4 regions of the Bacillus sp. EB106-07-01-XG149 genome follow, and region 1 is predicted to be linked to each of the others. Evidence: predicted binding sites of a transcription regulator. Region 1 holds the regulator's gene; each other region holds the start of a gene.
The links. The regulator Rex, encoded in region 1, represses fermentation and respiration genes when NADH is low (regulators of the CRP and FNR family bind a similar motif). The targets are predictions, from matches to a motif close to TTGTGAAATATTTCACAA.
Positions count from the first base shown of each region.

Region 2: hcp (hydroxylamine reductase) is a predicted target of Rex. The motif match lies at 2,205-2,222, and genes of this name have one in related genera.
Region 3: nirB (NADPH-nitrite reductase large subunit) is a predicted target of Rex. The motif match lies at 5,566-5,583, and genes of this name have one in related genera.
Region 4: AC3WTA_RS21580 (L-lactate dehydrogenase) is a predicted target of Rex. The motif match lies at 4,664-4,681, and genes of this name have one in related genera.

Region 1 covers NZ_JBYTDP010000016.1:6,428-14,429, forward strand. Annotated here, with positions in the region: gene groL (chaperonin GroEL) at 1-1,474, opposite strand, end outside; gene groES (co-chaperone GroES) at 1,513-1,797, opposite strand; gene AC3WTA_RS28230 (CPBP family intramembrane glutamic endopeptidase) at 2,199-2,948, shown strand; gene AC3WTA_RS28235 (YdiK family protein) at 2,945-3,136, shown strand; gene AC3WTA_RS28240 (redox-sensing transcriptional repressor Rex) at 3,166-3,795, opposite strand; gene AC3WTA_RS28245 (ABC-F family ATP-binding cassette domain-containing protein) at 3,983-5,917, shown strand; gene tsaD (tRNA (adenosine(37)-N6)-threonylcarbamoyltransferase complex transferase subunit TsaD) at 6,325-7,341, opposite strand; gene rimI (ribosomal protein S18-alanine N-acetyltransferase) at 7,341-7,784, opposite strand; gene tsaB (tRNA (adenosine(37)-N6)-threonylcarbamoyltransferase complex dimerization subunit type 1 TsaB) at 7,798-8,002, opposite strand, start outside.
Region 2 covers NZ_JBYTDP010000004.1:250,972-258,973, reverse strand. Annotated here, with positions in the region: gene AC3WTA_RS18325 (bleomycin resistance protein) at 160-582, opposite strand; gene hcp (hydroxylamine reductase) at 854-2,140, opposite strand; gene bla2 (BcII family subclass B1 metallo-beta-lactamase) at 2,887-3,657, opposite strand; gene AC3WTA_RS18310 (glycoside hydrolase family 25 protein) at 3,794-4,531, opposite strand; gene AC3WTA_RS18305 (MazG nucleotide pyrophosphohydrolase domain-containing protein) at 4,566-4,847, opposite strand; gene AC3WTA_RS18300 (DUF3784 domain-containing protein) at 4,972-5,262, shown strand; gene AC3WTA_RS18295 (hypothetical protein) at 5,292-5,573, opposite strand; gene AC3WTA_RS18290 (hypothetical protein) at 5,706-5,900, shown strand; gene AC3WTA_RS18285 (serine hydrolase domain-containing protein) at 6,012-7,049, shown strand; gene AC3WTA_RS18280 (hypothetical protein) at 7,086-7,334, opposite strand; gene AC3WTA_RS18275 (flavin-containing monooxygenase) at 7,599-8,002, opposite strand, start outside.
Region 3 covers NZ_JBYTDP010000001.1:918,534-926,535, forward strand. Annotated here, with positions in the region: gene AC3WTA_RS04630 (esterase/lipase family protein) at 1-557, opposite strand, end outside; gene AC3WTA_RS04635 (arylamine N-acetyltransferase family protein) at 1,106-1,945, shown strand; gene AC3WTA_RS04640 (hypothetical protein) at 2,041-2,250, opposite strand; gene exsG (exosporium protein ExsG) at 2,467-2,619, opposite strand; gene AC3WTA_RS04650 (excalibur calcium-binding domain-containing protein) at 2,820-3,710, shown strand; gene AC3WTA_RS04655 (hypothetical protein) at 3,839-4,408, opposite strand; gene ric (iron-sulfur cluster repair di-iron protein) at 4,682-5,389, shown strand; gene nirB (NADPH-nitrite reductase large subunit) at 5,601-8,002, shown strand, end outside.
Region 4 covers NZ_JBYTDP010000005.1:363,991-371,992, forward strand. Annotated here, with positions in the region: gene AC3WTA_RS21550 (acyl-CoA dehydrogenase FadE) at 1-1,269, shown strand, start outside; gene AC3WTA_RS21555 (MBL fold metallo-hydrolase) at 1,419-2,141, shown strand; gene AC3WTA_RS21560 (TetR/AcrR family transcriptional regulator) at 2,145-2,702, shown strand; gene AC3WTA_RS21565 (CPBP family intramembrane glutamic endopeptidase) at 3,171-3,884, shown strand; gene AC3WTA_RS21570 (hypothetical protein) at 4,031-4,216, shown strand; gene AC3WTA_RS21575 (spore coat protein) at 4,230-4,478, shown strand; gene AC3WTA_RS21580 (L-lactate dehydrogenase) at 4,773-5,723, shown strand; gene AC3WTA_RS21585 (PTS sugar transporter subunit IIC) at 5,746-6,759, shown strand; gene AC3WTA_RS21590 (phosphatase PAP2 family protein) at 6,815-7,462, opposite strand; gene AC3WTA_RS21595 (hypothetical protein) at 7,606-8,002, shown strand, end outside.

The DNA.
Region 1 (8,002 bases):
CTACGATACCAGTTTCAAGCATGTTAACCCACTCGCCAGTAGCTGCGTTGAAACCAACGCCTACTTTTTCGCCTTTTAGACGCTCTACAACTACAGATCCTTCTAGACCAGCGTTGATTGCGATTTGACGAACTGGCTCTTCTAGTGCGCGAAGTACGATGTTGATACCTGTTGCTTCGTCGCCTTCAGCTACGATAGAAGCTACTTTCGTGTATACGTTCATAAGTGAAGTACCACCACCTGCAACGATACCTTCTTCTACTGCTGCACGAGTTGAGTTAAGTGCATCTTCAATGCGAAGTTTGCGCTCTTTTAACTCAGTTTCAGTTGCTGCACCTACTTTAATTACTGCTACGCCACCTGCAAGTTTTGCAAGACGTTCTTGTAATTTTTCACGATCGAATTCAGAAGTAGTTTCTTCTAATTGCGCGCGGATTTGGCCAATGCGAGCTTCGATTTGTTGTGAATTTCCGATACCTTCTACTACAGTTGTGTTTTCTTTCGTTACAACAACTTTACCAGCGCGTCCTAAAGATTCAATTGTAGCAGATTTTAAGTCACGACCTAATTCTTCAGTGATTACTTCGCCACCAGTTAAGATTGCGATATCTTCTAGCATTGCTTTACGACGGTCACCAAATCCAGGAGCTTTAACAGCTACTACATTGAATGTACCACGAAGTTTGTTCACTACTAATGTAGCTAAAGCTTCGCCTTCTACGTCTTCAGCGATGATAAGAAGTGGTTTACCTTGTTGTACCACTTGCTCTAATACTGGTAAGATTTCTTGGATGTTAGAAATCTTCTTATCAGTAATTAAGATGTATGGGTTATCAAGAACCGCTTCCATTTTGTCAGAATCAGTAATCATGTAAGGAGATGCATATCCACGATCAAATTGCATACCTTCTACTACGTCTAATTCTGTTGTAAATCCTTTAGATTCTTCTAAAGTAATAACGCCGTCGTTACCAACGCGCTCCATTGCTTCAGCGATTAATTGACCAACTTCTTCGTCAGCCGCAGAAATAGCAGCTACTTGTGCGATAGAAGATTTACCTTCGATTGGTTTAGAAATCTCTTTTAATTCTGCAATTGCAGCAGTAACAGCTTTTTCGATACCTTTACGAAGACCCATTGGGTTCGCACCAGCTGTTACGTTTTTAAGACCTTCACGAATCATAGCTTGTGCTAATACAGTTGCAGTTGTCGTTCCGTCACCAGCTACATCATTTGTTTTGCTAGCAACTTCTGCTACTAATTTTGCACCCATGTTTTCGAATGCATCTTCTAATTCGATTTCTTTTGCGATTGTTACACCGTCATTTGTAATAAGTGGTGAACCGAATTTTTTCTCAAGTACAACGTTACGACCTTTTGGTCCAAGCGTTACTTTAACTGCGTTTGCAAGAGTGTCGACACCGCGAAGCATCGAACGACGTGCTTCTTCACTAAATTTAATATCTTTTGCCATAATAATTGACCCCCTTGAATTTTTTAAGATTTATATAATTAACCAATAACTGCTAAAATGTCACTTTCACGTAAAATCAAGTAGTCAGTACCTTCGTATTTTACTTCAGTACCTGCATATTTTGAGAAGATGATAAGATCACCTGCAGCTACCTCTAAAGCAACACGCTCACCATTTTCAAGCACTCGACCAGTACCTACTGCAATAACTTTACCCTCTTGTGGTTTTTCTTTTGCAGTGTCTGGTAATACAATACCACTTGCTGTTTTTTCTTCTGCTTGAACAAGCTCAATTACAACGCGATCACCTAATGGCTTTAGCATGAACAATAACCTCCTCATTTTGTTATGTAAATTTTATTTATTAGCACTCAAGTCACCCGAGTGCTAACACACTTATAATAATAAATAATCTCAATTTCTTTTGCAAGTAAAAAAATCATAATTTTTTCGCAAATTAAGCTATACACTTTTCTATATAGAGTCCCTCTTCTTCTACCTTTACTATATGAATCGTTGTTTCCACTACTCGTATGTTACAATATGAAAGGACACCCTAAGTTGTTTTCGCTATACACACAACTTTCTCCTGTCTTCTATTATAATTTCAAATAAGGATTTACGAAAAAAACATAATTTAAGTGAAGTTTATATCGTAGGTAGCATACTTACATGTTATCCTACCTTATCTCATACACTAGAGTTAGAAAGGATGGTTAAACCATTTGAAAAAACAATATTGGTGGGTTATCGTTACATACATTTTAATGCAGTTATCATCCATTGCTGGATTACCACTTCTGCTGAAAACTGGACTTTATGATAACAGAGGATTTACTAGAGAAGAGAAATTTCAACTCATAACTGGCCACTGGGCAATCATTAGCTTCTTTATTGCATTATGTATCGTACTTTGGTTACTTAGAACAGATATTCGTGACAGACGTTTAGATACAATGCGCTCTACTGTTCCAGCTACGATTGGTTGGATTTTTATTGGGTTCTTCCTAGCATTTTTCTCACAAAGTATTGCCGGTATGATAGAAATGCGTGTATTAGGAATTAAACCTGGATCAGAAAATACAGCAAGACTTATGGATATCGCAAGAACGACACCTTGGTTCCTTATCGTTATCTCTATAATAGGACCTATTTTGGAAGAAATCGTATTTAGAAAAATTTTATTTGGTACACTTTATAAGAAGTTTAACTTCTTTATTGCTGCTATCATTAGTTCTCTTGTATTCGCAGCAATTCATTTTGATTTCACTCACTTATTGGTATACACTTCTATGGGACTCGTATTCGCCTTTTTATATGTAAAAACGAAGCGTATTATCGTCCCTATCGCGGCTCATGTTGCAATGAATACATTAGTTGCAGTTGCTCAAGTTTTAATGAGCAATGAACAAATTCAAGAAATGATTAAAGAAGCTGAAAAAATGCAAGGCTTTATCGGAGGATTTTTAGTATGAGGAACTCACCATTGTTCATGGCTGCATTGTACTTCCTTCTAGGATGTATCTTTACACGCTTCGCCATTACGAACGTAACAGATACAATCTGGAATATGTGGACAATACTATTTGCAGTTATGGCAACAATTGATTTTAATTTGGCACTTCGCCTTATCTTAGTTAAATTCACAAAGAAAAAACAATAATAAAACGCAGAGGTCGCTTCCTCTGCGTTTTATTGTGGATAATTCTTTAAAAAGTAAACAAGTGTTTGTAACTCTACCGCTAAATCAATATGGTGAATTCTTATATTATCTGACACATTTAAGCGCGCTGGTGTGAAATTTAAAATACCATGCACGTTCGTTTCTGCCAATCTATCTGCTACAGATTGTGCTACTGTAGCGGGTACTGTTAATATTGCCACTTGTATATCAGTTGATAAACGTTCTTCTAATTCATCTAAATGATATACAGGAATGCCCCCGATTTCTGTCCCGACTTTCTCTTCACTAACATCAAACGCCATTTCAATTTTTGTATTATTGTTTTTCGTGAAATTATAATGTAAGAAAGCGGTCCCTAAATTACCTACTCCAATAAGTGCTACACGTGTTATATCATCTTGGTCGAGTGTTTCACGGAAAAATGATAATAAATAATTTACGTTATATCCATAACCTTTTTTCCCTAACGCTCCAAAATATGAAAAATCTCTTCGAATCGTTGCGGAATCAACTTTTACCGCTTCGCTCAATTCGGCTGATGAAACACGTTGCTTACCAGAAAGAGATAAGTTTTGGATAAATCGATAGTATAGAGGCAATCGTTTGGCAGTGGCCTGTGGAATTTTTTGCTGATCCATATAACCTCTCCTCTCTTCCTATCTTTATTCATATACTTGAATCAAATACAGAAGTTTAGCACTCATGAATTTCCCTGTATAATAAAGAGAAGAAGTATTCTCTCTTTATTTTAAACTATACACTATTTTTAGTATGATTGAGAAATATAAACATGGCAAAGTTAAGAAATTATTTGAGGTGAAAACATTGATTTTATTACAAGTAAACGCGCTTACGAAATTATACGGTGCAGAAACGATTCTTGCAAACATAAAATTAGAAGTTCAAACGAAAGATCGTATCGCATTAGTCGGACGAAATGGGGCCGGAAAATCTACATTATTAAAAATAATAGCTGGTGAGCTATCTCATGATGGTGGCGAAATTATAAAACCGAAAGATGTCTCAATCGGATATTTAGCTCAAAATACCGGGTTAGAAACATCTTTAACAATTTGGGATGAAATGTTAACCGTCTTTACACACTTGCAGCAAATGGAGACAAAACTTCGAAGGCTAGAGCAAGAGATGGGAAAAGAAGAAAACTTTTCAAACGAGGCTACATATGAAAGATTATTAGCTGATTATGACCAATTGCAATTAGATTATAAAGATCAAGGTGGATATCAATATGAAGCAGATATTCGCTCGATTTTAAGTGGTCTTGGCTTCCCAGTTGAAACGCACCAGACGACGATTTCTACATTAAGTGGTGGACAAAAAACACGATTAGCTCTCGGTAAATTATTATTAACGAAACCAGACCTACTTATTTTGGACGAGCCTACAAACCATTTAGACATCGAAACATTAACATGGCTTGAACAATATTTACAAGGCTATCCTGGCGCAATACTAATCGTTTCTCATGACCGTTATTTCTTAGATAAACTCGTTACACAAGTATATGAAATTTCGAATAAAGAAAGCAGACGATTTGTTGGTAACTACAGTAAATATTTAGACTTGAAATCAGCATTATACGAGCAAGACATGAAACGTTATGAAAAACAACAAGATGAAATCGCTAAGCTTGAGGATTTCGTTCAAAAAAATATAGCTCGCGCATCTACGACAAAACGTGCTCAAAGCCGTCGTAAACAATTAGATAGAATGGAATTATTGACTAGACCTTTAGGTGATTCTAAGTCAGCATCCTTCCACTTCGATATCGAAAAACAAAGTGGAAATGATGTTTTACAAGTAAAGGATGCAACTATCGGCTATGATGATGATCCGATTATTGAACATGTAACTATGCGCTTAACTCGCGGGGATAGCGTTGCTTTAGTTGGTCCAAACGGAATTGGGAAATCCACATTATTAAAATCACTTGTGAATAAGTTACCACTATTAAATGGTGATGTTTCTTTCGGATCCAATGTATCTGTTGGTTATTATGATCAAGAACAAGCAAACTTAACATCTTCTAAGCGAGTTTTAAATGAGTTATGGGATGAATATCCACTGCAGCCCGAAAAAGAAATTCGCACGATATTAGGTAACTTCTTATTCACAGGGGATGATGTACTAAAACCAGTATCTTCTCTTAGTGGTGGACAAAAAGCTCGATTAGCTCTTGCAAAACTTATGATGCAAAAATCGAATTTATTAATTCTCGATGAACCTACGAACCATCTTGATTTAAATAGTAAAGAAATTTTGGAGAATGCTTTAATTGATTATCCAGGCACCCTTCTATTTGTTTCACATGACCGCTACTTTATTAATCGTGTAACGACGACCGTTGTTGAGTTGTCAACAGAAGGTGCACAAGAGTATTTAGGCGATTACGATTACTATGTGGAGAAGAAAAATGAAATGATTGAACGTGCAGCATTTGAACAACAAGAACAGCAAGAAAACCAAGCACCTGTTCAAAAAACTGTAGCTCAAGAAAAATTAAATTATCTCGAAGAAAAAGAGCGTAAACAATTAGAACGTCAACGCACTCGAAAAATTGAGGAGCTAGAACAAAATATTTTAGAATTTGAAGAAGAAATTGCTACGTTAGAAGATCAACTTTGCTTACCAGAAATATACGCAGATTATGAAAAGGCTAGTGAAATTACAACGAAAAAGCAAACACTACAAGAGCAACTTGATGCTTGTATGGCAGAATGGGAAGAATTACATTTATAAGAGTATGAATAAGAAGGATGTCTCATAAGTCGGGATTTTTGACTATGCGACATCCTTTTTATCTTCTAGCTGGGGTATAAACGATTCGACACGACATACCGATTTACCGACAAAGTTTGACAATGTTGGCTCGCCCCTATAATAAGGGCACATTTCAAAATGTTTTTTAGAGATATCTTTTTGCGATTTATTTCCCAAAAAAGAATACATTCAAAGGTCAGACTTCACCTACTTTATCCACAGGTTTATACACATATCCACCTTTATAAAATAAACCCCAAAATAACTTTTCCACATTATCCACAACTAACAAAAAAGTTATCAACATTTTATATACACAATAAAACCCATATTATCAACAGATAATATGGGTTTTATCCACAAGCTGTGGTTAATTTTGTGTATAACTATGCTTCAATATCTAATCCTGGATTTGCATTTAAAGCTAATGTAGCACGTTTTCCTTGTTCATATGCAATTGTACCTGCGGCTGCAATCATCGCTGCATTATCGGTACATAAAGATAGTGGAGGAATAATTAGCTCAATATTTTCTTTTGTCGCAAATTCCGCTTCCAAACGTGCGCGAAGTCCTTTATTCGCAGCTACTCCACCAGCAAGAAGCAGTTGCTTTACGTTATACGCTTCTGCTGCACGAGATGCTTTCGTTACAAGCACATCTATTACACTCGCTTGGAAACTTGCTGCTAAATCTTCCGGTGCAATTTCTATCCCGCGTTGTTTTGCGTTATGCACAGTGTTGATAACTGCTGATTTCAATCCACTGAAACTGAAATCATACGAATCAGGTTCTAGCCATGCACGAGGCAAATCGATTGTCGGTTCCCCTTCATGTGCAAGGCGATCAATGTGAGGACCACCTGGATATGGCATGGATAACGTTCGAGCTACTTTATCATATGCCTCTCCAGCTGCATCATCTCTTGTTTCACCAATCACTTCGAATGAACCATGTTCTTTCATATAAACAAGCTCCGTATGTCCACCAGATACAACAAGTGATAGTAGTGGGAATTGAACTTCTTTTACTAAACGGTTCGCATAAATGTGCCCAGCGATATGATGAACACCCACTAGAGGAATATCATGTGCAAAAGCCACTGCTTTCGCTGCATTTACCCCTATTAAAAGCGCTCCTACTAACCCAGGTCCTTCTGTTACAGCAATTGCATCAATATCATCAAATGTGATATTTGCTTCTTTTAAAGCTTCTTCTAACACAACTGTAATTTCTTCTACATGATGACGGGATGCAATCTCTGGTACAACTCCGCCAAAACGTTTATGACTTTCAATTTGTGATGCAACGACATTCGCAATAATTTCCGTTCCATTTTTAACAACTGCTACTGCTGTTTCATCACAACTTGTTTCAATACCAAGTATAATCGTATTTTTTTCCATTATATATTCACCCACATTACGAGACCATCTTCCTGATTGTCTGCATAGTATCGTTTACGAATTCCACCATTTTGAAATCCGTATTTTCTGTATAACTGTTTTGCTACTTCATTTGATACACGTACTTCAAGCGTCATCGTTTTTACCCCTAAATCTTTCGCTTCGGAAATAACTTCTTTCAATAAAGCATCCCCTAGCTTTTGACCTCTGTATTCTGGCAAAATAGCTATATTTGTTATATGTGATTCATCAATAATTATCCACAATCCACAATACCCAATTACACGACCATCTTTTTCTAGCACAACATAATGTGCATGTTCATTCGTCGTTAACTCACGGTGAAAGGCATCTGCAGTCCAAGGAGTTGAAAAAGACGCTTCTTCAATAGCTACAATTTGAGCGATATCATCGAGTTCCATCTTTCTAAATATCATATCCATCTTCTGGAGACTCCTACTTGTTTTGACTTTCTAACCACTTTGTTTCAGCTTCAGCTAAACGAAGATAACTAGGAACAAATGAATGTACATCTTGTTCTTCTTTTTGTAACCCTAAGAAAGCTAACTCACTTGGTCTTGGGTTATTTTTAGTGAAGGGAGCAAATACAGCTTGTTCGCCTAAATGTTCGATAATCGTCTCTTTGTGCAGTTTAACATCG
Region 2 (8,002 bases), on a different contig from region 1:
TTGTAAATGTCAACTCGATTTTTATATTTTTCTAAAATCAACTATTGCCTATTAGATGTTCAGTGACAATAAAGTTGGTTAATTTTTCTTCAACTAATGCCCCTTATTGAAAAAAGTAGCTTGCTCCATTTACTAAATTTTCATCTTGTCTTACATAGCTTAATCTGCCTCAACATCTTTTTCACCTAAGTTTTGAACAAATCTTAATAGATAACCATCAGGGTCTATAATTAAAAATTCTTTTTGTCCCTTTAATTTAGTATCAGCTCTATACCAATTCTCTTGAATATCAAATTTAATTGGATACTCGTTCTTTTTCAAACTATCATATAGTGGATCAATATCATTTATGATAATTTGAAAATTAATTCCTCTTCCGTAGGGATAAGATAACTCCCCAGTACTCCAATGACCATTTACTTCTTCAATCATAATCTGGCATTCATTTAAAGACAGTAAAGCAAACTTATCCTCTGGTCTTTGATATTCAATTTTAAACAGTAGAATTTCCGAATAGAAATTTAAACTTTGCTCAATATCTGAAACTGATAGCTCTGGTATTAATGCATTGAGTTTGTGCAAAAATGCTTCCTCCTTTGCTTACGTTATTGATTATTAAATTATAACACTTACTATAAATACTTCTTCCATTACACTACTTCGTTAGTCCTATAAGAAGTAAACAACTTTATTATCTCTACACATTAGATACAGCCGATTTTCTTTTTGAAGAAATTTCGCCACATACCTATCCCGCTAAGAAAAGAAAATACCCCAAAACAAAAATTCTACATTTTTGTTTTGGGGCGCTATAGGCTAGCTCTTCTTCTTAATAAGACAGATCATCCTTTTGTTACGATAACATCATTTCCATATCTTCCGCTGCATTTGTAATTAGTTTCAAACCGAATGTTTCTTGTAATACATCAAGCACGCCAGGTGAAATAAATTCAGGCGCCTTTGGACCGATGCGAATATCTTGAATACCAAGACTAAATAGCCCAAGTAAAATGGCAACCGCTTTTTGTTCAAACCATGATAGAACAATACTAACTGGTAATTCGTTCACTTCACATTGGAAAGCATCTGCTAAAGCGGCTGCTATTTTCACTGTAGAAATTGAATTATTACATTGTCCTAAGTCAATGTAACGCGGAATCTCTGTACCAGGCACAACACCATAACTCACATCATTAAAGCGGAATTTCCCGCAAGAAGTTGTTAAAATAACTGTTTCTGGCGGAAGCGACGTTGCTAATTCACGATAATATTCTCCGCCTTTTCCCGGAGCATCACAACCTGCAATGACAAAGAAACGCTTAATCTTTCCTTCCTTTACTGCATTAATAATTTCCGGAGCTAATGATAATACTGTATTATGATGAAACCCTGTTACTAACTGTTCATCCGACTCCATATGTACTTCTGGAAGTTCTAGCGCTTTTTCAATCAACGGTGCAAAATCGTCATTTTCAATTTTTTGTACACCCTCTAAACCGGCAATATCATATGAAAAGAATCGATCAGAGTATGACCCTTTAATTGGCATAACACAGTTCGTTGTCGCTAATATAGCACCTGTAAATTTTTCAAAAAGACGTCGTTGATCATACCATGCCTTACCAATGTTTCCTTTTAAATGTTTATATTTTTTCAGCTGCGGATAACCGTGTGCTGGTAACATTTCAGAATGCGTATAAATATTAATTTCTTTTCCTTCTGTTTGTTTTAATAATTCTTCTAACGCAAATAAATTATGACCAGTAACTACAATTGCTTTACCTTCTACATGGTTTTGCGTAATTTGAACAGGCTCTGGAACACCAAAATGATTCGTATGTGCCTCATCTAACAACTCCATTACTCGTAAAGCCGATTTCCCAACTTTTATAGCCATATCAATATGTTCTTGTTCATTAAAGTTAGAATTGGTTAATGTCATATACAATGCTTCTTGCGTCGTAGCATCTACAAATGCATCAGTATACCCTAGCTGAGCAGCATGCGTACGATAAGCAGCAATTCCTTTTAACCCAAACACAATCGTATCCTGTAAACTTGCTATTGTTTCATTTTTACCGCAAACACCTATTACTTTACATCCGCCTGTTGGCGTTTGTTCACATTGATAACAAAACATGATCATCCCACCCTCTCCCAATCATTCCTTACAAATCAAGCATAATATCCATTGGGAAAAAAGGATGTGATATCAATCACAATACTTATTATAAATTTGTGACAGTTCATATTGTTGACATAATATTTTTATTGAAACCAAAAAAAACATTACATAATTATATTGTTCAGTTTTTCAAATATCTAAACTATTGCTGAATCACATATTTAACTTTCTAGTTTATAGTACGAAATGAAAATTTCGTACTATAAATCTCTTAAGCAAACAGAAATAGACATACAAAAACGCTATTCTTTCTTTTTATTATTCAACTGAAAGAATAGCGTTTTTTCATTTTGAAGACCTATCAATTTTTTGATTAAAGATTTTATGAAAAATCACTTTATTTACAATACATTTACACTATCTTTACAATATTTACATTATTTATATGATATATTTATATAGAATCTACTTAAGAAATTTCATGTACATTGTTATCTTTATAATCTCTGATCTGATTGATAAGAGATTATGTTATATTTTCATACCAGGGGTGAATTAGGATGACTGAAACTTTAAAAACACTTATAATGCTTGATGCTACTTACGTTGTTATAGCAATTATGACGGTACTGGTATTTGTATACTTGGAATTAAAATCTCAGTAACGTATGCAGGCATAATTGATAGCTTCGCATTTAAATATAGCTAGAAGAAAGCGAGGAGAAAATTGTTTCTCCTCGCTTTTTTATTCCCCTAATTTTTTATTTCAACAAATCCAATGTATGTAAAAGTAATCCTCTATCCCCTACATCCCCATGACCAGGCACTACTGCATTTATATTTCCATATCGCTTCAGCACATTCTCAATCGATGTAGACCATTCATTTACATAAGCATCAGCAACATTTCCTAAATTTTTAGCTTCCGCAGATTTCACTAAACAGCCTCCAGCTAAAATGTTGTATTGCGGTAACCATACGACGATATTATCTTCTGTATGCCCTTTCCCTGGATAAAATGTTTCTACTTTCATATTTCCAAACTTCAAATTTGTAATTCTTTGTAAGTCTCCAAGTGGTTCTTCATATCCATTTTTCTTTGCTAGTTCTGCAGTCAATGCCGTACTATGCGCTTTAATGCCTCTTTCTTTCAACGTTTTTATTCCGCCAATTCGATCTGAGTGCGCATGTGTAATAATGACATCCGTTACGCGCTTCTTAAATTTCTTTTCTACCATCTCTATTAATTCCTTCGTTAGTTTATCATCCCAAGAAGAATCGACAAGTACTAACCCTTTAGAAGTAGTAAGAACTAGACCGTTCGAAGGAACTGCTTCCCCGTTAAAATAACCTAACTCCGTATGAACCCATACATTTTTGTTTAACTGAGAAATTGAAATAGTTCCTGTCTCATTTTTTATTACTTTTTGCTCTACCGTTCGTTCTGCTTGTACAGAAGAAATTGTACTAACAAATTGAGTTGTTCCTAGTAAACTAACACATACCCCTAATTTTAATAATGTATTTTTCATTTTCTCCACCCTTTCTTTCAAACGAAATAGCTATTACCTATAATAGACAATTCATCTCAAATGTTTGTTCCATCTTTTCTTACATATTTTTCATATCATTAATAAAAAGCGCACAAGATTTTGTGCGCTTTAAAACTTAACCTTTTATTCCATAATTCTCAAACTCTTCCTCGTTCCCATAAAATACATTCAAATCAATATACTTCTCTTTTCCATTATAACCATTTAATCTCCCGCGGTTCGTGTATTGCCAAAACGTCCATTTTCTCTCATCAGATAAACTCGGTTTTGTAAAAACACTACGAATCCATATATCACATTGGGGATACGCATTCTTTATATACAAATCATATGCCTCTTGAGTTGCATACAATATTACTTTCTTACCGTAATGTTTTTCTAGCATTTCAATCATGACCGACAACTCTTTCACAACATCTTCACGCTTAGGTGGATTATCTTTTTTGTTAGCATAAAACTCAACATCAATTACGGGTGGCAATGCTTGTTTATATTTTGGAACAGTTCGTATATATTGCTCTGCTTGTGTTTCACCCTTACTATCAAAACTAAAAAAATGATACGCTCCGACGCGCATACCTGTCTTATTCGCATTCGTCCAATTTTTCGAAAAGTACTTATCCACAAACGCGCTTCCTTCAGTAGCCTTTATAAACGCAAACTTCATATTTTGCTTTTCCAACTCCCTCCAATCTATATCACCTTGATACGACGCAACATCTACACCTTTTATTTTATACTTATCCGAACTTATTTGATTCGGAATAAATATGCCTTGAAAAACTAAGTAAGCGAAAACACTCATTACACTAATTAAGGTAAAGACTCCTCCTATAATAAGCTTCTTTTTCATTCATATCACCCATCTTTACAAATTAAAATTCTACCTACCATTCACGCTTTTTATTTATCATCATTTTTTCTTCAAACGCCTTCTCTAAATCAATTTCTAACTTGTTTGCTAAATCACATACATTCCAAATTACATCAAACATTTCTAAACCGATTTCTCTTTTTGCATTTTGTATTTTATTACGCTTTAATATAACTTCCGCTAATTCACCTAATTCCGCCATTGCATACATCGTACGCTCTTCAATTGTCGTATCTTGAAATCCTTTTTCTTCACTGAAATTTGATACATATCTCTGGAATTCCACAATATTCATACTTAATCTCCCTTCATCACAAATACTCCGTTTTTCTATTACACTTAAAATCAAAAATGTATTTTGTTAAATTATAACATTCATATTATAATTTATTTATAACTCTTTAATGGAGGTGTTTTCAATGACTCTCTTCGCTTCCCCATCATTATTCATACTTGCAATCATTTCATTTGCACTAGCCTATTTCATCGGAGTAAAACAATACACTTGGCTCTTATCAGGATTCAATGAACGCCGTGTACCAAATAAAGTAAAGTTATCAAAAATAGTTGGTCTTTATAATTTAACTGCCGGTGTTATCGCCACAATTGGTAGTGTCTTCCTTACTCCTAATGCAAAAATCGTATTTCCTATCATTATTATTGGGCACGTTATAATCGCTGCTTATGTAAATACACGCATGGTGCAATGAAAAAAGACCACCCAATCGGATGATCTTTTTTATAATTTATCAACATATTGCTTCGCTTCTAATAAGGAAAACCCGAAAGCCTCTCTTACTCTCTTAACTGCTGTAACTGTTTTTCCTTCTTCCATAAGCTGGCGCAACTCTTTATTAATTTCAGGTTCTCTATCTATAATTCCCATTTCTTTCGTAATTAGCTGTAATCTATCTTCCATCCGCTTTAAACGTGCATCTGTTTTCTTTTCGATTTTATTTAATTTTTCAACGATATAAATAAATCCAAAGACCGCTATCGGTATGATCATCCAAAATTCCATGACTATCCCTCCTATTAGCTTTCATTTGTTTTATTTCACTAACTTATGCAAATTTTACCACAAAACACATTTAATGTATAACAGTAATGTGCAACATTGTTGATACAACCTTTTATTTTAGGTGGACACTTTATGAAAAGATTTTTAAATACGCTACTACAATTTGTAGTTCTTTCAATTGCACTACATTTATTATTTGATATCGTTGGCTGGCTTGTTTTCAATGCGCCATTTAAAAATAAACAAATCATTATTTCCTTACTAACAACCTCATGGCTTATGTACATGTACCGGGACAAATTTTTTAAAACATTCACTTCGAATTAACTAAAAGAACTTCATCGATAAAAGATGAAGTTTTTTCTTTTTCTCTCATTCTCTCTATTAACTACTGTATAATAGAACTAACATTCTGTCTTTTAGAAGAAAGGAGTCACTATGAACTTAAAAAGTCACATTATATACGAGAAAATGAACCAATATTCCGTTGCAGGTTTAAGCCTTGCCGTTATACGTGACGGCAAACTAGACGAAGCGATTGCTTTTGGAACACTTGAATCTAGAACAACTAAAACTATCACTACGAATTCCATATTCAATTCTTGTTCTATTAGTAAATTCTTCACTACAATGCTCGTACTAATGTTATCAGATCAAAAGATCGTGCATTTAGATAAAGACGTAAATGATAGACTCACATCTTGGAACATACCTACCAATCTATTTACCTCACAGAAAAAAGTCACATTGCGAAATTTATTAAGCCACCAATCTGGAATCATTGATCCTCCTAATAGTTTTGAGCATTATACACTTGCACAAGGGCGACCAAACATGTCTGAAATCCTTGCCGGTAAAACATCATATTGTCCAGTACCGATAGAAATAACTTATAAACCAGAAAGCGAATTTCACTACTCTGATGCAAACTTTTGTATTATTGAACTACTACTTGAAGATATAACTGGAAAACCATTCAATCTTTTACTTGAAGAATATATCTTTCAGCCACTACAACTGAAAAATAGCATGCTATTCTCTACTAAAGATATAAATAAAATGGAGGCCTTTGCTTGTGGGCATAATAAAGATGGCACCGTTACAAATGAGAAATATCCATTTTATCCATTCGCAGCTGCTTCAGGTATTTGGACAACACCAACAGACTTATCAACTTTAGTAATTGAAATCATTCATTCTTTACAAGGAAAGGGCAAACTAAAACTTTCTCAAAAATTAGTACAAGATATGATTTCTCCTCAAGGTTGCTCAAAATGGACTGGGTTAGGTGTGTTTCTAGATGATTCCAATAAAGACTTACAAATATATTCACTTGGATGGGGCGTTGGATTTCAATGTATGATGATATGCTATCCATACCGAGGTAATGGTGCTGTTATAATGACGAACGCTGACTTAGGCGTTCATCAAATGGAAGGGATTATTGGTGACGTGTTAAAAACGTTATCCTTATAACGAAAAGAAAGAAGCTGTTCCTTCCAGCTTCTTTCTTTATATAACATTTTTCGCAACAATTTTTATATGTTCTGGTGCGATAATCTCCGTTATACTTTCTTGAAAATCTTCCTGCAACATTTCTTCAATATGTTCTAGCTGCACTTCAACATGTGTGCATTCTAAATTATGTATATTTAAAAGTGCATAATGATCTTTTTTCTTAACTACTAAATATTGATTTTCCTCTGTTACAAGTATAGAACCTAACCGTACTCCTAATAGGCGTTGATCATCAAACTTCACAACAATTTCCCCCTTCATCACTATGTAATAAAATAACATTTTATGTAATCTATTCTTCATAAACTATATCACAATTTATTAAAATATAAATATCATATCTCTTTTACTAAAAACCCTATTCTTTTATATATTTCGATACAAAAAACTTTCTCAACATAAAATTAGAATTTTCAGTTTTTATTCTCATGAAAATCTATTATAATAAAGTTAATAAATGTTTGACCTCTCCTAATTCATGTACATATGGATGATCAGTAGTTGTTGCTACTGATCTATTTTTTTGATTTCAGAAAGTAAATACGCTGCATCCTTTCCTACACCACAAATAAGTGCAGATCCCCTTTGAGATTGCCACGGCAAACCGATATAATATAATCCTTTTACTGGACTTATTCCTCTTACATGATTAGGAAATCCATTCTCATTCACTGCCTTTTCTATTTCAATCCATTTATAGTTCTGAATAAAACCAGTTGACCATATAATGCTTTCTGCACTATACGTGCCACCATTTTGAAACATAATATTATTTTCTGATGCACTAACCACTTTTTTCTCTAGTTTAATTACTCCATTACGAATAAGTTCCTTGCCTTCAAAACCAAAAATAGGATCCTTTCTCTTCTGAAACCATTTTCCCCTCTTAGTATTTACTTCGGCGTACAATA
Region 3 (8,002 bases), on a different contig from region 1:
CACCAACTATATGATAAATCCGCCAAGTTTGATCCATGATGTGGCGTCGCAAGCGTTATAACATTTCCAACAAATCGATTTGCACCATATTCTACTAATGCAGCCTGTGTATCGATACCGCCTTTACTATGTGCTACAATATTAACTTTTTTACCGAAGTGATTATATATTTCTTCTAATTTTTGTGCTAACAATTTTCCGTTATCCCACTGACTAGCTGACCCTTTCCCAGCAGCATCATATAATTGGATAAATACTGTTTGATAACCTGCTTTTAAAGCATAGTCATACATATCATTTATATCGTGATACACTGTCTTTCCATACCAACTATCAGCATTCCCATTCCTTCCTTGTACAAAAAGAATTGGAGGCTTATTCTCATCGTAATTAGCAGGTTTTTGACCTAAAAACCATTCTCCAGGTGTAAATACTTCTTTATCTGGAAAGCCTGTTTTAAGCTCTTTTACAACTTCTGCTCGCACATTTGTGCTAATCATTGGAACCATGATAAAAAATACAATTAGTAAAGCAACACATCTTCTCATCAATCGCATGTTACTCCCCCCACTTTTTTTGAAAGAAGGTGCTCTTTGTAATTTTTTTATCTTCTCTCTTAATACTAGATAATCTTTTTACTTAAACAAGATCTTGTCCCTATTTTCAAGAGATTACTAGTACCCCTTCTTCCTTAACACACGTTATTCTCTTTGATTCAATCTCTTCCTTTTGAGAGAGCGCTACAAAAAAGTTTCTCAACAATTGTTAACTTTACTGAATCCAAATATCCTCCAATTATTATTGTTTATATAAAGCATACAAATCTTGAAAAAACTTTAGTAAAAAAACACTTTATTACCAGCTAATTATAAAAAAGTTAATGAAGATATGTACTTTTATTTAATTAAATACAAACTAAACAAAATAGAGGCTTATAATATAAGACTTTCCTACCATTAAATATTAAACTGAAATTTCCGAATAGAAAATAATATTCCCAGAAACATATATTATGATAATTTCCGCAGACTTGAATTACACTTTTAGAAGTACTAACCTAGCGATGAGCAGAAGAAAATTCTGTAACAAGAAAGGAGAATGCTTTATGATGACCAAGTTACAAAAGGAGTTTTTTAAACGATTAAAAATTCCTGCAGAAGAAGTAACATTTGATGATTTAGATGAAATCCTCTTAAAAATGGGATTGATTCTCCCCTATGAAAATCTTGATATTATGGCTGGTACTTTTAAAGACATCTCAAAAAAGAACTTAGTAGAAAAGTTACTTATTCAAAAACGAGGCGGTCTTTGTTATGAATTAAACTCCTTATTGTATTACTTTTTAATGGATTGTGGATTTCAAGTATATAAAGTAGCTGGTACTGTTTATGATCTTTACGATAATAAATGGAAACCCGATGATGGTCATGTCATTATCATATTAAATCATAATAATAAAGATTATGTTATAGATGCCGGTTTTGCCTCTCATCTACCTTTACATCCAGTCCCTTTTAACGGAGAAGTCATCTCTTCTCAAACGGGTGAATATCGAATTCGCAAACGAACTACCCGAAAAGGTACACACATTTTAGAAATGAGAAAAGGGGCTAACGGGGAATCTACAAATTTCTTGCAATCTGAACCATCACATGAATGGAAAATAGGCTATGCCTTTACTTTAGATCCAATAGATGAGAAAAAGGTGAATAACATTCAAAAAGTGATTGTAGAACATAAAGAATCTCCTTTTAATAAAGGAGCTATCACTTGTAAATTAACTGATTATGGTCACGTATCATTAACAAATAAAAATTATACAGAAACCTTTAAAGGCACCAAAAATAAACGTCCAATAGAATCAAAAGATTATGCTCGCATTCTTCGTGAATCTTTTGGAATAACGCAAGTGAAATATGTAGGAAAAACACTAGAAAGAGGCTAGTTGACTAGAAGTATTTCATAATAAAGCAGATTCCATATTTAGAATCTGCTTTATTTTATATTTTGTTATAAAGAAATTTATTTTGCTCTTATCCTTTAATTTTCAATCATATACTCATCATCATATTTATCGTATTGGAGCCCTGATCCTATTTTTGATTCCGTAACTTGATCTCTTAAAAACGGTGCAGCTTCCATTTTGCTAGTTGCAATTTCAATTCCATATTTTTTCGTTAAATGGGCTAATTCTATTAAAAACCACTCTCTTCGCAATGTAACTGGAATATCAAATGTTCTTCTTTTCATATATAATAGCACCTCTTTAATTTCATAACTTAATGAACATCATTACACGCACGTGTGAAAACTACCTTTCATCACTAACATCCAATGAAACATTATAGTATATGCATGTCCATTTTAAACGTGCTATTACAAAACAACATTTCAGTTTACATAATCATATTATGTAAGAGTAAAAGAGAAAGGTATATCCCTTCTCTTCTACTCTAGAAATTTAAATTAAGAACATCTTGGTACACCTAAAGCTAAGAATAAACCTGCTATTCCCGCAGTAATCGGTACTTTTAACGTAATAACATCGTCTACTTTCGTTACTAAAAAGAAAGCATTACCTTCTTGTAATATACAAGTTACCAATAATTGAAATTCCATTTAACCCCCCTCCTTTCAATCGATATATTATACTTTATGAATTTCCTTTAAAAATGTAATAGGAAATACATCTATTTTTCCTTATATATAAAATAAATGTTTATAAGTCTATTAAAAATACTAAATTTATATAAATCGTGTAATATCCAATAAGTTCCTATATAATCAATAGTGAAAATCTTACAAATGGAGGTATAAAAATGGCGATTTTGAGTAATATTGGTGCAGCTTTATTTTTTATTGCTTTTATTCTTTTAATACTATGTATCATTTCATTCTTTAAGAAAAATGGAAAAGCAAAACACTATGGTCGTCCTACTGTTATTCTTTTTATGATTTCAATTCTCTTAATAGGAATGGGCACTACAAAATCTGAACACCCAGTCATCGATTTTTTTGCTACTTTAAGTTTAATTTTATTTATTTTTTTCCTTGTTCTAGCAATCTTATCCGTAATTAAAAAGACAGGTGTAGCAAAAAAACAATTTATTATCACTGCTATTTTATTTGTCATTTTTGTTGCATTATCAAGTATTTCAGCTCCTTCTTCTGAAAAGACGACAGCAACAAATAAACAAGTCGCTTCTAATAATGCAGAGAAAAAAGATGATAAAAAGAAAGAAGCGGACGAGAAAACTCAAAAACAAGAAGATGAGAAGCGTCTAGCCGATGAACAAGCTCGTAAGCAAGAGGATGAAAAACGCCAAGCCGAAGAGCAAGCTCGTAAGCAAGAGGATGAAAAACGTCTAGCTGATGAACAAGCTCGTAAACAACAAGAAGAACAAAAACGTCTAGCTGATGAACAGGCTCGTAAACAACAAGAGGAGCAAAAACGCCAGGCTGATGAACAGGCTCGTAAACAACAAGAAGAGCAAAAACGCCAGGCTGATGAGCAAGTTCGTAAACAACAAGAAGAACAGAAAAAAGCACAGCAAGCTCAAACACAACCTGCTGCAAGTAGCAATAGTAATGTAACTTACAAAAATTGTACTGAAGTTAAAAATGCTGGGAAAGCTCCATTATATAGAGACCAACCAGGTTATAGCTCTAAACTCGATCGTGATGGTGATGGAGTTGCATGTGAAAAATAGTAATGAAAAAAGAAGCTTAGTAGAAGCTTCTTTTTTTTACTGTTACGTATAAAATCTAATTACTCTTCCATTCTTGTAAGCAATATATCAATTTAAAATAGCATCTTATTTTTTAAATACTTGTAACATTAACCATTAACTGGATCTATACTCCAATTAATGATTTCAATATGTTTCACCTCCACTTTCCCTTTGACAAGAACATGTGGAATTAGGTGAAACATCCCAAATCTTCTACCCTTTTCGTATTCATCTCTGTAATATTCTTTTGTGCAGGTATTTAATTGCTTTAATTCTCTATATTCATTAAAGTTGATGAGTTCTATTTCACATTCTTTTAATTCTCTATTTGGTCCATCCCAATTATGCTTTGAGTACTTGTATATTGCCATACACTGACCATTCAGTGCACTAATAGGAATTTTATAAAACAGTTTATTTGTATTAATGTTTATTCCTATTTCCAGTAATACTTTATAAATCTCATAAGGATGCAGTGGTAAAAAATGCACAACATCATTCCATAAACATTCTAGTTTTGGTATTTTACGTGTTAATAAGTTCTCCCTTTGAGTATGATCTTTATATTTTTGTATATACTCACCATATAAAATTGGATATACCCTTTTCAATTCATTTAATGGGATTAAATATTCTCCTTTTAGTTCTTCTGGTACCATATGATAAACATATTCCATAAAAACCTCCTATAAAAGATATACTTCCTACCCAAAAGCGTCTTAGATTGATAGAAAATAAATTTGTAAATCATCTATACCTTAATAATGCACTATGGATAATTTCCTGCTCAAAAAATTCTTCGTCATCAGTTCTATTATTTCTTCTATTAAATATCACTCCTATTATTCTCAAATCAGACACATAATAAGTGATTTCAATCACCACATTGTTTTTCATTTATCGCTATTCTTAATTTAGATATTACATTTAAACTTTATGGAGGCATTCATATGAAACATACATTTACTGAAACTTCAATTGTTGGTGAGATTGTTACACAATTTCCGAAAGCTAGTGATCTTTTTAAATCGTATAGAATAGATTTTTGTTGTGGTGGTAATAAGCCACTTATTGATGCAATTCATGAAAGAAATTTATCAGCTTCTGAAGTAATTACAAAGTTAAATACGCTTTATCATAATACGAAACGATTAAATGAATCTGAAATTGATTGGAAAAATGCTTCTTATCGCGAATTGATTGATTATGTAATTAATAAGCATCATCGTTATTTAAATGAAGAGTTACCGCAGTTAAGTCCATATGTGACGAAAGTATTACGCGTTCATGGAGCAAATCAGCCTCATTTAGCTCAAATTCATAAGCTGTTTCATGAACTTAAAATGGAATTAGAACAGCATTTAATTAAAGAAGAAACGGAAGATTTTCCATTAATTTTAGAATTTGAACAAAATCCAACTGATGAAAACTATGCAAAATTACGTAAAGTAGTAGATGAACTAGAAAATGAGCACAATCATGCCGGAAATATTATAAAAGAACTTCGTAAAGTGACAAATGACTTTACTCCTCCAGAAGGAGCTTGCGGCACTTATCGACTTGTTTATCAACGTCTTGAAGCGCTAGAGTCTGATTTATTTGAGCATATTCATTTAGAAAATAATATTTTATTTCCACGTGCAATTACGAGAGCATAAATAAAAGCAGGACATGAGTATTTCTACTCATGTCCTGCTTTTTCATTACGTGAATAACATCCACACTTCTCCCCTTCACATTAACCCGAATTTTAACAATTTGTGAATTATTATATAAGTGTGATAAATATCACATCTCCCGCTTTTTTGATTTTCTATAATAGAAATATAATCCTTTGTTCAATATTTCACATAAAAAGGGGAAACGAAAATGAAAAAACGTTTAGTGATGATCGGAAATGGTATGGCTGGCATACGCTGTATGGAAGAAATATTAAAACATGATAGTGATTCATATGAGATTACAATTTTTGGAGATGAACCGCATCCAAACTACAACCGTATTATGCTCTCTCATGTTTTACAAGGCAAAACAAATATGCAAGATATCATTATGAATGAATATAGTTGGTACGATGAAAACGAAATAACTTTGTATACAAATGAAAGAGTTCAAAGTATTAATCGAGAAGAAAAAATTATTACTACAGAAAAAAATCGTACTCTTACATATGACAAGCTCATTATAGCAACAGGTTCTAGTGCTTTTATTTTACCTGTTGAAGGTTCCACACTTCCTGGTGTAACAGGATTTCGAACTATTGAAGATACACAATTTATGATAGATACCGCTAATGAAAAGAAAAAGGCCGTTGTCATTGGTGGCGGGTTACTCGGTTTAGAAGCCGCAAGAGGTCTAATTGACTTAGGAATGGACGTACATGTTGTTCATTTAATGCCTAGCTTAATGGAGCAACAACTAGATACGAAAGCAGCTTCTCTTCTGCGTGAAGATTTAGAAGCACAAGGCATGAAGTTTTTAATGGAAAAGAAAACTGTAAAAATTCTTGGTACAGACTATGTTGAGGGCATTCAATTTGAAGATGGTGAAGTTGTAGATTGTGATTTAATCATAATGGCTGTCGGAATACGACCAAATACGAAAATAGCAAGAGATGCTGGTCTCATTGTCAATCGAGGCATTGTAGTCAATGACTATATGCTTACAAATGATGAATCCATTTATGCAGTTGGCGAATGTGCAGAACATGATGGTATCGCATATGGACTTGTTGCCCCTCTTTATGAACAAGGCGCAATATTAGCGAAACATATAACGAATTTACAAACTGATGGATATACGGGCAGTATCGTCGGTACGCAATTAAAAGTTGCTGGTTGTGATTTATTCTCTGCTGGCCAAATTTATGAAGATGATCAGACGAAAGCAATTTCAATATTTGATGAATGTAAACGTTCCTATAAAAAAGTATTAATTCGTGATAATAAAGTCGTCGGTATCGTTTTATATGGTGACACAGCTGATGGCACACGCCTCTTTAGCATGTTAAAGAAAGAAGAAGATATACAAGAATATACAGCCGCTTCCCTTCTTCACAAAGCTGGTGAAGAAATTGAACTTGACGTTGCTACAATGAGTGCAGATGACACGATTTGTGGATGTAATGGTGTTACGAAAGGTACAATCGTTCATGCCATTTTAGAGCAAGAGTTAACTACTTTTGAAGAAGTAAAAGGCTGCACGAAAGCCGCAGGATCTTGTGGTAAATGTCGTCCGCTTGTGGAACAAGTTTTATCTCATACACTCGGAGATGCTTTTGATGCTTCTGCGCAGTCTGCTGGTATGTGCGGATGTACAACTTTATCACGTGATGAAGTCGTAGCAGCCATTCACGAGAAAGGCTTAAAATCTCCAAAAGAAGTACGCAATGTTCTTGGTTTTGCACATGAAGACGGCTGTTCAAAATGTCGCCCTGCTTTAAATTACTACTTACGGATGGCGATTCCAGAAGAATATGAAGATGATAAATCATCTCGTTTCGTTAATGAAAGAATGAATGGTAACATTCAGCACGATGGTACATTTTCTGTTATTCCACGTATGTACGGAGGCGTTACAACAGCTGATGATTTAATGAAAATTGCTGAAGTTGCGAAAAAATATGACGTCCCTCTTGTGAAAATTACAGGTGCGAGTCGAATCGGCTTATATGGTGTAAAAAAACAAGATTTACCTAACGTATGGGCTGACTTACATATGACTTCGGGATATGCGTATTCAAAATCTCTTCGTAATGTAAAATCATGTGTTGGTTCTCGCTTCTGCCGTTTCGGTACGAAAGATTCATTAGGACTTGGTATGCTACTTGAACAATCATTAGAAATGGTAGATACACCACATAAAATGAAGATGGGTGTAACGGGCTGTCCTCGTAACTGTGCGGAAGTACTAACGAAAGATTTTGGCGTTGTTTGTGTCGAAAATGGATACCAACTTTATATTGGCGGAAATGGTGGTACAGAAGTACGCGAAGCTGATTTTGTAATGATTGTCCCAACTGAAGATGATGTCCTTCGCATCGCTACAGCTTACATGCAATATTATCGTGAAACTGGTATTTATGGAGAGCGTACTGCCTACTGGACAGAACGTTTAGGCTTCGATCACATAAAAGAAATACTACAAGATGCAAGTATGGTGACTACGCTAAATGAACGCTTCCAAACAGCTCGTAGCACATATACGGAAGCGTGGGGACAAGCACTAGAAACGAAGTCATTAAAAGCGATGTATGAAGTAGAAACTGTGAA
Region 4 (8,002 bases), on a different contig from region 1:
ACACATTACGTATTAAATGGTGAAAAACAATGGATTACAAACTCTGCATTCGCTGACGTATTTATCGTATACGCAAAAATTGATGGAGAGCACTTCTCAGCATTTATCGTAGAGAAAGAATATGCTGGCGTATCTACAAGCCCAGAAGAAAAGAAAATGGGTATTAAATGTTCTTCAACTCGTACGTTAATTTTAGAAGATGCATTAGTACCGAAAGAAAACTTACTTGGTGAAATCGGTAAAGGTCATATTATCGCGTTCAACATTTTAAATATCGGCCGTTATAAATTAGGTGTTGGTACAGTTGGATCTGCGAAACGTGCAGTAGAAATTTCAGCACAATATGCAAACCAACGTCAACAGTTCAAACAACCAATCGCTCGATTCCCATTAATTCAAGAGAAACTTGCGAACATGGCAGCGAAAACATATGCAGCTGAAAGCTCTGTATACCGTACAGTAGGTTTATTCGAAAGCCGCATGAGCACATTATCTGAAGAGGAAGTAAAGGACGGTAAAGCAGTAGCAGCTTCTATCGCTGAATATGCAATCGAGTGCTCTTTAAATAAAGTATTCGGTTCTGAAGTACTAGATTATACAGTAGATGAAGGTGTTCAAATTCATGGTGGTTACGGATTTATGGCAGAGTACGAGATTGAAAGAATGTACCGCGATTCTCGCATTAACCGTATTTTCGAAGGAACGAACGAAATTAACCGCCTAATCGTACCAGGTACGTTCTTACGTAAAGCGATGAAAGGTGAATTACCACTTCTTCAAAAAGCACAAAAATTACAAGAAGAGTTAATGATGATGATGCCAGAAGAAGTAGGCGATGAGCCATTAGCACTTCAAAAATATTTAGTAACTAACGCGAAGAAAATCGGCTTAATGGTAGCTGGATTAGCTGCTCAAAAATACGGTAAAGCATTAGATAAAGAGCAAGAAATTCTTGTGAATATCGCTGACATCGTAAGCAACCTATACGCAATGGAGTCAGCTGTTCTTCGTACAGAAAAAGCAATTAAAACAACTGGTCTTGAAAAGAATAAACAAAAAGTGTTATACACTGAAGTATTCTGTCAAGAAGCATTCAACGAAATCGAAGCAGATGCGAAAGAAACACTTATCGCAGTTGAAAACGGCGACATGCTACGCATGATGTTATCATCATTACGTAAATTAACTCGCCACACACCACTTAACGTAATTCCGAAGAAACGTGAAATTGCTGCGAAAATTTTAGAAGATGAGCGTTACACAGTTTAATAGCTGTAAAGAACAGTAGTCGTATAAACGGCTACTGTTCTTTTTTTTTTTTTTTTTTGCAAAAATGAAAATTTTAGTGTCATAAAACTAATGCCATTAGTATAATAAAACTAATAGCATTAGTTTTATTCGGAAAGGGAGCTGGAAATATGAGAGTGATACATGAAAAAACGGTATATCAATTGTCATTTTTGCCAAGAGTGTTTCCTGTAAATTGTTACTTTGTCGAGGAAGAAGATGGTTTAACTTTAATTGATGCGGCTTTGCCATATAGCGCAAAAGGAATTTTACAGGCGGCTGAGAAAATAGGGAAACCCATTACTAAGATTGTATTAACACATGCGCATGATGATCATATTGGTGCATTAGACGCATTAAAGGAAGTACTTCCTAATGTTCCAGTCTATATTTCTAAGCGGGACGCAAAGCTTTTAGAAGGAGATACGATGTTACAAAAGGATGAACCAAATATACCAATAAAAGGCGGTGTACCTAAAAAGGTAAAAACGGTACCTGATATTTTATTGGAAGATGGCGACCGAGTTGGATCGCTTCTTGCGATTATGACACCGGGACATACGCCAGGGTCCATGTCGCTTCTTGATGTACGAAATAAAGCTCTTATTGTCGGGGATGCCTTCCAAACAAGAGGAGGTATGGCTGTTTCGGGACAAATGAAATTTTGGTTTCCGTTTCCTGCGATGGCAACGTGGAGCAAAGAAATATCATTACAAAGTGCAGAGAAGTTAAGCGAATATGAGCCTTCCTTGCTTGCGGCAGGACATGGGAAAATGATAAAGGATCCAGGTACTGTCATAAAACTTGCTATTAAGGAAGCTAAGCGGAATATAGAAAGTAGAAAAGAAGGTTAATTTATGTCACCGAGAATCGGACTTACATTACAGAAAATTGTAGAAACAGCAGCAGAAATTGCAGATACAAATGGAATACAAGAAGTAACGTTAGCTTCATTAGCGCAAAGGTTAGGGGTACGTTCACCTTCGCTATACAATCATGTGAAAGGTTTACAAGATGTACGGAAAAATCTTGGTATGTACGGAATACAACAGCTGCATAACAGACTGGAAGAAGCGGCCGAGGGTAAACGTATGGACGAAGCAATTCATGCTTTAGGAAAAGCGTATGTAGCATTCGTACGCAAACATCCTGGATTGTATGAAGCAACCTTTTTACGAGATGAAGAAGTAAGAAGAGCAGGAGACGGAATTGTGAAGCTTTGTCTTCAGGTTTTACAACAATACGGCTTAGAAGGAGAGAATGCACTTCATGCGACACGTGGATTCAGAAGTATTTGTCATGGATTTGCGTCGATTGAACAGCAGGGTGGATTTGGTTTGCCAATAGATTTAGATACAAGTTTACATGTATTATTGGAAACGTTTATTAAAGGATTACATGTAATGAGAAATTAAATAAGAAGCGAGGCAACTAAAAACCTTAGAAGCGATTCTAAGGTTTTTTAGTGCATATGATCCCAAAAGAATGGTAGGTTTTTTCTCATTAAATGATATTATTTTGCAGGTTTGAAAAATGTGTATATGGCTACGGAAAGGAAAACGAAAATAAATGCAATAGGATCTTGATATGGGCTAGGCTCAGAGCCCTTCTGGATTTCTGTAAGGAAGTCATGTGTTTTCATGTTTATTGCTCCTTTAACTAATAAATTTTATATGATGCGAGGGTTATGGTGGATAGGAAGTGTTTTTTGAAATTTCATATAATAATTATTGCATAGCAATCCTATTCCTAAAACTATAAAATATAAAGTTTTCATAATATGTAAAATTGCATATTATTCTTTTTGGAAATTTTGTTATATTATCTTTATATTTCAATTAAAGGATTTTGTTGAGATAAATGAGAATAACTGGAGGGATACTGTGAGTAAAACAGTGTTAGAAGCGTATAGTGTGGAAAGAAAAATAGAGAATATAACATATAAAAATCTATTTGTAATGATAGCAACCATTTTAGGATTCTTACTTCTAGGAGGATTATTCCTTGGTTTGGCTTTGGGGATTTATGGTGAGGAGGCGTTACGTGATAATTTAGAGGGGTACCATTTTCTTTTGTTAGATGCAGCTGTTGTTGCTATCGTTTTATTAGCTTATAAACCAGTTCTTCATTTTATTAAATCTATTTGGGATGTATCCGTTTTGAAGAATGGGAAGACATATTTATATCTATTAATTGGTTTTATAGTCATTGCGTTATCACAATATTTAACGTTACATGTGTTTAGTTTTGAAAGTGCAGAAGAACAGAAGGGACAATTAGGGAGCTTAGGGATTCAAAATAGCATACAAAGTATTATATATGTGTTAAGTGTTGCTATAATTACACCGATTAAAGAAGAAATTCTATTTCGAGGTATTTTATATCGATTTTTAGAAAAGAAATATAATTTTTTAGTTGGGATCATTATTTCTTCCTTCATTTTTGGAATTCTTCATGGAGGTCTTCTAATTACGGCAACGATTATGGGAATGGTATTTGCAATGTTATACAAAAAGACGCAATCTATTATACCTAGTATTATTTTACACATTGTATGGAACTTACTTGTGAGTATAAGTATGATTGTGTCTCTATAAAAATAAATACATAACCAGTATAAAAGATGAATGGCTTAGCTATTCATCTTTTATTTTGTATGCACGTGAAAAAGTTAATTCATGTATACAATCAAAAAAGAGCTAAATACTAACAGTGAACGAATAAAGAAAGGTAGGAGTATTCTATGCAAAATTTAACAGAGCTTGAAGTAGAAAACTTACGCCATTTAATTGGTGGACATGCAACAATTATTAATAAGTTAGACCAGTATGCACAGGCTTGTACAGATCCACAACTGAAACAAATGTTACAAAAGGATGCGCAAGATGCACGAAATACGAAACAGCAATTAATGACTTTCCTAGGATAGGAGGAAACGACAGATGAATGAAAAAGATATGGTAAATGATTATTTAGCGGGATTAAATGCAAGTTTAACAAGTTATGCAAATTATATTTCTCAGTCTGATAATGAACAGTTACATCAAACGTTAATCCAAATTCGTAATCAAGATGAGATGCGTCAACGTAATATGTATGAATACGCAAAGCAAAAGAGTTATTATAAGCCAGCTGCACCTGCTAACCCAATGATTGTACAGCAATTAAAAGGTCAATTAAGTGCGGAATAATGGGATGAAAAAACGAGCGAATGAAGTCGCTCGTTTTTTGTTTTGTCCCGCTATTTACTGGGCGGTAAAACCCCACTGATTAATGCTTCACTTTATATATGTCAATAAATATATAATAAATATTTTTCCAGTTGTAACAAATATGACGAAAATGGAATATAACAATTCACAAAAAGGACAAAAGGTTGCTCAATATTTCACAAAGTATCCATGGTTTATATCGTGGGAATCTCTATAATTAGGAGTGTAAAGAACAAAAGAAATAGATTATATGATCAATTAGGAGAGATTGCTATGAAAAGAAATACAAGAAAAGTTGCAATTATCGGTACTGGATTAGTTGGATCAAGTTGTGCATATTCCATTGTAAATCAAGGCATTTGCGAAGAACTATTATTAATTGATATAAATCATGAACGTGCAGTTGGGGAAGCGATGGATTTATCACACTGCATTAACTTTACAAATACAAGAACAAAAGTATATGCAGGAAGCTATGAAGACTGCAAAGATATGGACATCGTTATTATTACAGCAGGACCAGCACCAAAACCTGGACAAAGTCGCTTAGATACTTTAGGAGCGAGTGCGAAAATTATGGAAAGTGTTGTTGGCGGCGTAATGGAAAGTGGATTTGACGGTATTTTCTTACTTGCATCGAACCCAGTTGATATTATTACATATGAAGTGTGGAAATTATCTGGATTACCTAGAAATCGTGTGATTGGTACTGGTACATCACTAGATTCTTCTCGCTTAAGAACAATTCTATCTGAAATGTTACATGTAGATCCTCGTAGTATTCATGGGTATTCATTAGGAGAACATGGTGATTCTCAAATGGTTGCTTGGTCGCACGTAACTGTGGGTGGAAAGCCAATTCTACAAATTTTAGAAGAGAAAAAAGACAAATTTGGTGAAATAGATTTAGATGAAATTGTTGAGAAGACTGCAAAAGCTGGATGGGAAATTTATAAACGAAAAGGTACTACTTATTACGGAATCGGAAACTCTCTAGCTTATATTGCGAGTTCAATCTTTAACGATGATCACCGTGTCATTGCTGTATCAGCCATTTTAGATGGGGAGTACGGTGAATATGATATTTGTACAGGAGTGCCAGCTATTATTACTAGAGATGGTATGAAAGAAGTTGTAGAACTAAATTTAACAGAGGATGAAGAATCTCGATTCGCAAAATCAAACGATATTTTACGTGATTATATGAAAACAATTGGTTACTAACTTATAGGAGAAGGTGAAACAAATGAAGGAATATATAATGTCTCGTGTATTTAAAGCATCAGCTGGAATCGCACAAGGTATTTTCGTATCCCTTGGAATTGGTTTACTAATCGAAAATATAGGAAGAATTGTTGATATTCCATTGCTTATTACAATCGGAGTTGTTGCAAAATCACTTATGGCACCAGCGATTGGTGCCGGAATTGCTTTTATGCTCGGTGCAAATGGTCTTGTAATCTTCTCGGCTATGGTAGCTGGAGCGATTGGTGCCGGATCCATTTCAATTACTGAAGCAGGTCTAATAATTAAAACAGGTGAGCCAATCGGTGCATTATTAACAGCAACTTTAGCTGTATATATTGGTAAACGTTTAAGTGGAAAAACTGCGTTAGATATGATGCTCGTTCCATTTGCGGCCATATTAGGTTCTGGTTTAGTTGGTATTTGGTTATCTCATAATATTACTCCTGTTTTAAATACAGTTGGAGCATTTATTAAAGATAGCTCAGCTGGTAGCCCGTTTATCGCTTCTATCGTCATTGCAGTCGTTTGGGGACTATTACTTATCTCTCCCGCTTCATCAGCTGCGTTAGCGATTGCACTTAGCTTAGACGGTGTTGCAGGTGGTGCTGCTCTTGCAGGTTGCGTTGCTCAGTTTATCGGATTCTCTGTAATCTCAGCGAAAGAAAATAATTTAGGCGGCATATTAGCTCAGGCGCTTTGTACTCCGAAAGTGCAGTTGCCAAATATCACTAAAAATCCAATGATTCTCGTCCCAACTGTCGTCGCCAGTGCTATAGTTGGTCCAGTATCCGCATTAATTTTCCAACTAGAAGCAGGAAAAGAAATTGCAGGTCTTGGATTAAGTTCTCTTATCGCACCAATTAATTTAATTTCTAGCGAAGGATGGGAAGTTGTCCCGGCGATGGTCATCACTTATATCATCATTCCAGTAGCTGTTTCTTATATACTTTACATTGCTCTTAAAAAAGCAGGTCGTATTCACTCTGGTGATATGACTGTACCGCAATCTTAAATCGAAAATCTCCTTTTATATAGAGAAAAGCAGACTGGAAGCCACAGTCTGCTTTTTACATTTTGTGATTTTGTTTTACTGGAACACGTACAGTTTCTTTTGCTAATAAAAGCTGAACGCCGAAGTAAAGTATGCTTGCAAGCGTCATTCCAGAAATGGCGTCTACAAATGCGTGTTGCTTCGTAAATAGCGTTGATAAAATAATAAGCGTACCGAAGAAGGTAAGAATGTAATATTCAAAAGCATGTTGTTCTCTACGTTTAAAGGCAGCTAGCATAATGACAAATGTAGTTAGAACATGAATGCTAGGGAAACAGTTTACCGGTTGGTCGATACTATAAATATAGCGGACTAGTTCGGAAAATACGTCTGATCCAACGACTGTTGGACGTGGTACAGTTGTTTGCCAAAAATAATAAATAGAAAAACAAGCAAGTTTTCCAAGAATGATACTACTTAAAGTGACATAATATTGTTTTCGATCCGCAAAGCAATAATAAATAAGTGCGCCGTATAAGTAAGGAAACCAAAGTAAATAAGGAATAATAAATGCTTTCACAAATGGAATCCAATCATCTACTACAGTTGTGACATCTACTGCGTGTACAGTAGATTTATTTAATACATCGTAAAGGGGACTTACGAGTACGAGTAGAAGTATATAACTTAACGGAAGAAAAGATGAAAGTTTAAATTTCTTCATGATAATCTCCTATGTTTAGTAATGTAAGTAAATTCAATTGATTATAATATAGAAACGTCATTTGAGCTATCGATTTTACTTACATTTTCTTGAATTAACCTTACGTTTTCGTCACTTGACTTAAAAGAAGGGGAGGGTGCTAAATGAAGCGTTTATCGTATTTCTTATTTTTTATATTGATATGCCTAGTGAGTGCTGGGTGTGCAAAGGATAAAGAAGGAGAGAAATTAGAATATAACGGAAGAGCACTCGTAATTGGAGTTATTGGAGAAAAGCCGAACGATACGTTTAGGAATATAAAGTTTGAGGAAATGAAGTTAGAGGAACTGGAAAAGAAATCTAAGGAAGTGGATGGTTTTTTAATAATGAAAGATCACTTTCAAGAAGCCTCAACAGAGCAGTATAAAAATGTATTTTCATCGCTAAAGAAACCAGTATTTTTTATCGGTTTGCAAGATAAATCATATTCAACGTTTATTACAAAAGGAATAGAGTATAACAGTGCACGAAAAGATGTAAATGCTATGTATACGCAAGGCT